2 regions of the Streptomyces sp. WMMB 714 genome follow, and region 2 is predicted to be linked to the other one. Evidence: riboswitches for the same ligand, from Rfam matches in the RefSeq annotation. Region 2 holds a riboswitch; the other holds the start of a gene.
The links. A riboswitch is a leader RNA that binds a small molecule or an ion and turns the genes downstream of it on or off. The one in region 2 is predicted to bind cobalamin.
Positions count from the first base shown of each region.

Region 1: linked by a shared signal. The riboswitch ahead of H181DRAFT_RS12040 (cobalamin biosynthesis protein) and the one ahead of H181DRAFT_RS16900 (hypothetical protein) in region 2 are both predicted to bind cobalamin.

Region 1 covers NZ_FMHJ01000005.1:445,403-448,630, reverse strand. Annotated here, with positions in the region: gene H181DRAFT_RS12050 (inorganic phosphate transporter) at 1-1,120, shown strand, start outside; gene H181DRAFT_RS12045 (hypothetical protein) at 1,241-1,459, shown strand; cobalamin riboswitch at 1,597-1,791, shown strand; gene H181DRAFT_RS12040 (cobalamin biosynthesis protein) at 1,961-2,983, shown strand; gene H181DRAFT_RS12035 (cobyric acid synthase) at 2,980-3,228, shown strand, end outside.
Region 2 covers NZ_FMHJ01000008.1:232,052-235,279, reverse strand. Annotated here, with positions in the region: gene H181DRAFT_RS16905 (CbiQ family ECF transporter T component) at 1-376, opposite strand, end outside; gene H181DRAFT_RS16900 (hypothetical protein) at 383-1,360, opposite strand; cobalamin riboswitch at 1,517-1,637, opposite strand; gene H181DRAFT_RS16895 (class I SAM-dependent methyltransferase) at 1,802-2,596, opposite strand; gene H181DRAFT_RS16890 (TetR/AcrR family transcriptional regulator) at 2,644-3,216, shown strand.

The DNA of each region.
Region 1 (3,228 bases), on a different contig from region 2:
GGTCGCCAAGACCATCTCTTCGGGAATCATCGACGAAGGCTCCGGTATCCAGCCTGAAGTGATCTTCGCCGGCCTGGTCGGCGCGATCATCTGGAACCTCCTGACATGGCTCGCGGGGCTTCCCTCAAGCTCTTCCCACGCGCTGATGGGCGGCCTCCTCGGCGCCACCGTCGCGTCCGTGGGGATCGGCGCCGTCAACGGCGGCACCGTGGTGATGAAGGTGCTCATCCCCGCCCTCGCCGCCCCGCTCGTCGCCGGGCTCGCCGCGCTGTTCGCGACGCGTCTGACCTACCGGGCGGCACGGAACGCCGACGAGCAGCAGACCGCGAAGGGCTACCGGGCCGGGCAGATCACCTCGGCCGCGCTGGTCTCCCTCGCGCACGGCACCAACGACGCGCAGAAGACGATGGGCGTCATCACCCTGGCGCTGATCACCGGCGGCGCGCTGGCGCCGCAGGCCGACCCCCCGACCTGGGTCATCGTCTCCGCCGGTGTGGCCATCGCACTGGGCACGTACCTGGGCGGATGGCGGATCATCCGCACCATGGGCAGCGGCCTGACCGACATCAAGCCGCCTCAGGGCTTCGCCGCGCAGACCAGCGCCGCCGTGACGATCCTGGCCTCCTCGCACATCGGCTTCTCGCTCTCCACCACGCACGTCTGCTCGGGCGCCATCATGGGCTCGGGGGTCGGCCGCAAGGGCGGCGTCGTGCGCTGGTCGACGGCGGCCCGCATGGTCATGGGCTGGGGCCTGACGCTCCCGGCCGCGGGGCTCGTCGCCGCGGGTGCGGCCCTTCTCGCGGGGCAGGGCACCTGGGGCGTCACCACGGTCGCCGTGCTCGCGGTGGTCGTCAGCGGCGGCATCTGGCTGCTCTCGCGGCGCCAGCCCGTCGACCACACCAACGTCAACGACACGGCGGTCCCGGGCGAGACCGCGGAGGAGGACGCCGCGGGCGTCGTCACGACCGCGCTCCAGGCCGTCGCACCGCCGCCCACCGTGAAGGCGGGAAGCGACGCCTCGCTGCCGGAGATGTCCCTGCCGCCGCAGGGCACGCCGGCTGCCGGGTCCGCCGCCGAAGCCGAGAAGGAACGCCCCCGGGCGGGCTCCACGCTCGGCTAGCGAGCCGGCCCGCCGGACGGGACGCTCGCACCACAGCACCGACTCGAGACACCCCGACCCCGACCGCACAGCAGAGCGGCGTCAGCCGGACCTCTGCCGGACCTGAGACAGGGAAACGCTATGGACATCGACTGGGCAGCACTGGGCGAGGTATTCGGCGTCAGCCTCGTGGCCACTGTCGGCCTGGTGGGGCTCTTCACGCTCGGCATCGTGAACGGCTCCGCGGGCAAGGCGCAGGGCGGCGGCACGGCGACCCTCGCGCGCACCGGCGCGTACGCCTGCTACGCGCTGTGCGCCGCGGCGGTGGCGTACGGCATCTACATCATCACCGCACCGTGAAGTAGCGCCCGCCGGCCGGACTTCCGGGCACGGCGGGCAGCATCGGGCGAGGGGTACGGGCGGGCAGCCCGTACCCCTCGCCGTGCGTCTGCTCACACTCTTCCGCCGCAGGTCAGCGGCGAGTTGACGGCCCATCCCGTACATGGTGGACTTCCGGTTGCCCAACGGCGGCTGGAGAGGAAGCCGGTGAGAATCCGGCGCGGTCCCGCCACTGTCACCGGGGAGCGAACCCCAAGCGAAGGTCACGGCCCACGAGCGTCAAGGGGCCGGAAGGCCGGGGGACGCTGCGATCCGGGAGCCAGGAGACTCTCGCCGCCGGTACGTCGAGCCAGGGCGAGGACCCTGAGTGAGGACACCGCCATGCGTGGCTTCCCGGCCGCACCCCGTCCCGCAGTCGCATCCGCCGTCCCGGCGGGACTCCCCCGCCCGCGCCTGCCTCGTGCCGGCAGCCCTCCGCTGGGGGCCCGTCCCGTCCGCCGGAGCCCGACGGCGCGCTGAGCCATGCGAGTTCATCGCGCGTACGCCTGGGGCGCCGCCCTCGGCTACCTGGGGGACGTGCTCCTGGGCGACCCCCGCACCGGGCATCCCGTCGCCGTCTTCGGACGGGCCGCCGCCGCGGCCGAGCGCGTCCTGTGGCGCGACTCCCGCGCGGCGGGAGCCCTCCACACCGCACTGTGCGCGGGCGGCCCGGCCGCGGCGGCCGCGCTCCTCACCCGCGCCCTGCGCCGCAGGGGTCCGGCAGCGTCCGGCGTCGCGGCGCACGCGCTCGCGGGCATCCCGGCTCATGCGGCGGCGACGTGGACCGTCCTCGGCGGCAGCGGACTGTGCACGGCGGCGTGTTCCGTCCAGGCCGCCCTGGAAGCGGGGGACGTGGACCGCGCGCGCGTGCTGCTGCCTCAACTGTGCGGCCGCGACCCGCAGTCGCTGGACGCGGAGGGCATCGCCCGCGCCGCCGTCGAGTCGGTGGCGGAGAACACGTCGGACGCCGTCGTGGGTGCCCTGGTGTGGGGAGCGCTGGCCGGCGTCCCCGGTATGACGGCGTTCCGGGCGGTCAACACGCTCGACGCGATGGTGGGTCATCTCTCCCCGCGTCACCGGAAGTTCGGCTGGGCCGCCGCGAGGCTGGACGACGCGGCGGGCTGGCCCGGCGCACGTCTGACGTCGGCGCTCGCCGCGCTCGCCGGCCCCTGCCCGCGCGGCGCCCTGCGGGCGTGGCGCGGCGACGCGCACCGGCATCCCAGCCCCAACGCGGGCCCGGTGGAAGCCGCGTTCGCGGGTGCGCTGGGAGTCCGGCTCGGCGGGACGCTGAGCTACGGCGGGCGCACGGAGCACAGGCCGGTGCTCAACTCCCCCGGCAGGGCCGTGCGTCCGGGCGACATCGCACGCGCCGTGCGCCTCTCGCGGCGCGTGGGGCTCCTCTCGCTGGCGCTCACCACGGCGGCGGGCGTGGCGGGACGGCTCGCCGCCGCCCGGGTCCGCTCGCGTGGCGGAAGCCGTACGGGAACGGGAGGTACCGCGGCGTGACGGGCGGGCAGGAAGAGCGCGGCGGACCGGGCCCCGGTGCCGCCGCACGGGGCGGCGGACTGCTCGTCGCCGGCACGACGTCCGACGCGGGCAAGAGCGTGGTCACGGCGGGCATCTGCCGCTGGCTGGCGCGCAAGGGGCTGAAGGTCGCGCCGTTCAAGGCCCAGAACATGTCGCTCAACTCGTACGTGACGCGGGAGGGCGCGGAGATCGGGCGGGCGCAGGCCATGCAGGCCGCCGCGGCG
Region 2 (3,228 bases):
GCAGCTGCTCGGCGGCCACCGGCCCGAACAGCCGTATTCCGGCGGTCCATTCGGGCAGCGGGATCTGCGGAAGGGTGAAGAGGACGGTCTCTCCCTGGCCGCCGCCGAAGACGATGCGGAAGACCACGCGCATGACGACGACGAAGGCGCCCAGAAGGAGATACATCCGGAAGGCCAGCGCCCAGGGCGCATCGCCTCGGCGCCTGGTCACCACGTATCCGCAGACGGCGACGGTGAGCAGGAGCAGCAGCGGGTTCGTGGTGCGGCTGGCGGCGGTGGCCATGCCGAGGGACCACAGCCACCACGCTCCCGGGTGCAGTGCGCGCGGTATCCGGAAGCGGGCGGTGAGGTCTGCGGTGACGCGGGACGACGACATGTCTGCTCAGCCGGCCCGTTCCGCCCGGGCCGTGCGGCGTCTGCGCCAGGCCGTGGCGCCGGCCGCCGCCGCGACCAGTACGACGGCGCCGACGGAGGCCACGGTCCCGGTCGGCACGCCGCCGTCCCGGGCGGGGTCCGCGGTGTTCAGGCCGTCGTCGGCCGTGTCCTCTTCGCCGTCGGGCCCGGCCGCGGAAGCGTCCGAACCGGCGGCGGTGTCCTTCGACTTGGACGGCTCGGGGGACTTCTCGTCCTTCTTCTTGTCCTTGGAGCCGTCCTCGGGCTTCTTCTCGTCCTTCTTGTCCTGGGCCTCGCCGGAACCGTCCTTCCCGGCGCCGGCGGACGAGCCGCCCGACGTGCCCGAACCGTTCCCGCCCGAACTCGAGGATCCACCCCCGGAGTCACCTCCGCCGCCCGAGTCCCCGCCCCCGCCGGGCCGCCGCGGAGCGAGACCCGGCGGGGGGCTGGTCGACTGCGACTCGTCCGTGGAGAAGGACCACCCCTCGAAACTTCCCTTCGGCGGAGTCCGGTTCGTCACCCCCGAGTCGCTGTACTTCCAGCTGCCTCCGTCGGACGCGTGCCAGTAGGACCAGTAGGCAGAGGTGGGAGGGGTGTCGATGCAGGGTTCGCTGTCCGCTCCCGGCTTGCCCTCGATGCGGCAGACGAAGGCCTCGCCCCAACGGTTGGTTCCGGTGATCTTGAAGCCGGCGTTCTTGAGGGCCGCCAGGCCGGTGGACTGACTCCCGTGGGCGCAGCGGACGACGGTGCCTCCACCGAGGTCCTGGAAGTCGACGACGACTGTGACGCCGTCGCTGTTCTTGCAGTAGCCCGAACTCCCCTTGGCTGCCCGGACATCGTCAGTCCGGGAGGCGGCGGCGGACGCCGACGGAGTGAGCCCCGGCGACGTGCCGAGGAGGACGGCAGCCGTTGCGGCGAGGGCCGCGGTCTTCGCGGCCCCGGGTCTGACGGGTCTGACGCGGGCCATGAGCGGGAGAGTCCTTCCGGGCAGGCCGCACCAAGGCCCCCTGCCCGGGCTGTCCCGCAAAAAAGCCCCGTACCTGCATTCGTGCGTCGGTGACGAATGCGGCAGGGGCCCCGGAACGGCTCAGGAGGGCTCCACGCTGCAGACCATGACAGTGAGAAGCTGTGCACGCAGCACGCCAGGTGATCCGACTCGCGGCAGAAGATGCTCAGCCGCTCACGGTTGCAGGTCAGTGCCGGAATCCCACCGGCTTTCCCCGAGCGCGTACGCATTGAGTTGTCGGTGTCCGTTCACACACGGACGCAACTGCATCGTACGGGCAGACGAACTGCTCCCGCCAGACGGCGATTTCAGGCCGGGTGGCGGGCGGTCGGCCGATGAGAGGAGGGGAGCCGATGCGGTCAATGCGCCGGCGGACTCCAGTGTCCGACTGCTGTTGTCCCGTCAGCTCGGTCCTTTGCGTCCGACGAGATGGAAGACGCGACTGAGTTGCCGGTAGGGATCTCGTCGGCCGGCTTCGAGTTCGACTGCGGCGGCCGCCGCCAACTTCTCCGAATCGCTCGGGTCCATGCCGGCTCCGCTGAAGTCGAGCCAGTCGGCGAACAGCCATACGCCGTACCAGCGCAGTGGCTCCACGCCGCGGCTCCGTACGAGTCGGGAGAGTTCCTCGACCGTGTCAGCTCGGGTCGGCACCCCCAGCACTCCGACCTCGGCCCGGGCGTCGAAAGATGCCAGAGCGTCGTCCCACCGCTGTTCCAGGGCCGGGCGGACCGCCATCGCCTTGGCGTTGCCGGTCATGATCGAGACGAGGCCACCCTCAGCGGCGCATCGGCACAGCTGGGTGACGATCGGCTCGGGCCGCTCCTGGTACCCGAGCACGCCGTGGCACAACACCGCGGCGAAGCGTCGTTCGTCCACTGCCGCGTCGGCGTGCTCGCCGTCGGCCTCCAGGAGCGTTACCCGTCGCCGGGTCTCACCTGGCATCCGCGCGAGCCGCTGCCGGGCCTTGTCCAGCATCGCGGGCGACGGGTCGAGCAACGTCACGTCGTAACCGGCTCGGGCCAGCGGAAACGACTGATGGCCCGCGCCGCCGCCGACGTCGAGCACAGGTGCCGGGGGCGGCGGCAAGTGCTCCATCAGCTGTTGGTGCATCACGTAGGTGCGCACGCGCCCCTTCACCGAGGCGTAAGCCCCGTCCGCAAACTGGTCGGCCAGACCGGCCCAGGTGTCATCGCCCACTGCGCCACAATACAAGTCAGTAGTTAGTAAGGAGTAACTTAACCGCCATGGCTGCGCGTATGAGTGGACCCGAACGGCGATCCCAGGTGCTGGGGATCGCCGCCGGCGAGTTCGCGGATCACGGACTTCACGGTGCATCGATCGAGGCGATCGCGCGGGAGGCGGGCATCACGCAGGCCTACGTGTTCCGGATGTTCGGGACCAAGAAGGCGCTGTTCCTGGAGCTGGTCGGCGCGGCCTTCGACCGGTTCAGCGACGGCATGGCCCAAGCCGCCGAGGGCACCGGAGGTCTCAGCGCGCTGGAGCTGATGGGAGCTCAGTACTACGAGTCGCTGGCCGATCGCACCAGCCTCTTGCTGCAGCTGCAAGGGTTCGCCGCCTGCGGTGACGGCGAGGTCCGTGATCTGGTGCGGACACGAGTCGCCCACATGTGGGACACCGTTGCCGGTACCGCTGGTCTCGACCCGGTGACGGTGAAGTCGTTCCTTGCCTTCGGCATGCTTCTCAACAATGCGGCTGCCCTCGATGTCGACGAGGTGGATGAGCCGTGGGCCAAGGGCGTAAGCACACGTATCCATGCAGGGCTGTTCGAGCACATCACCGACCGCACGAACCGGTGAAGCAGCGGACCT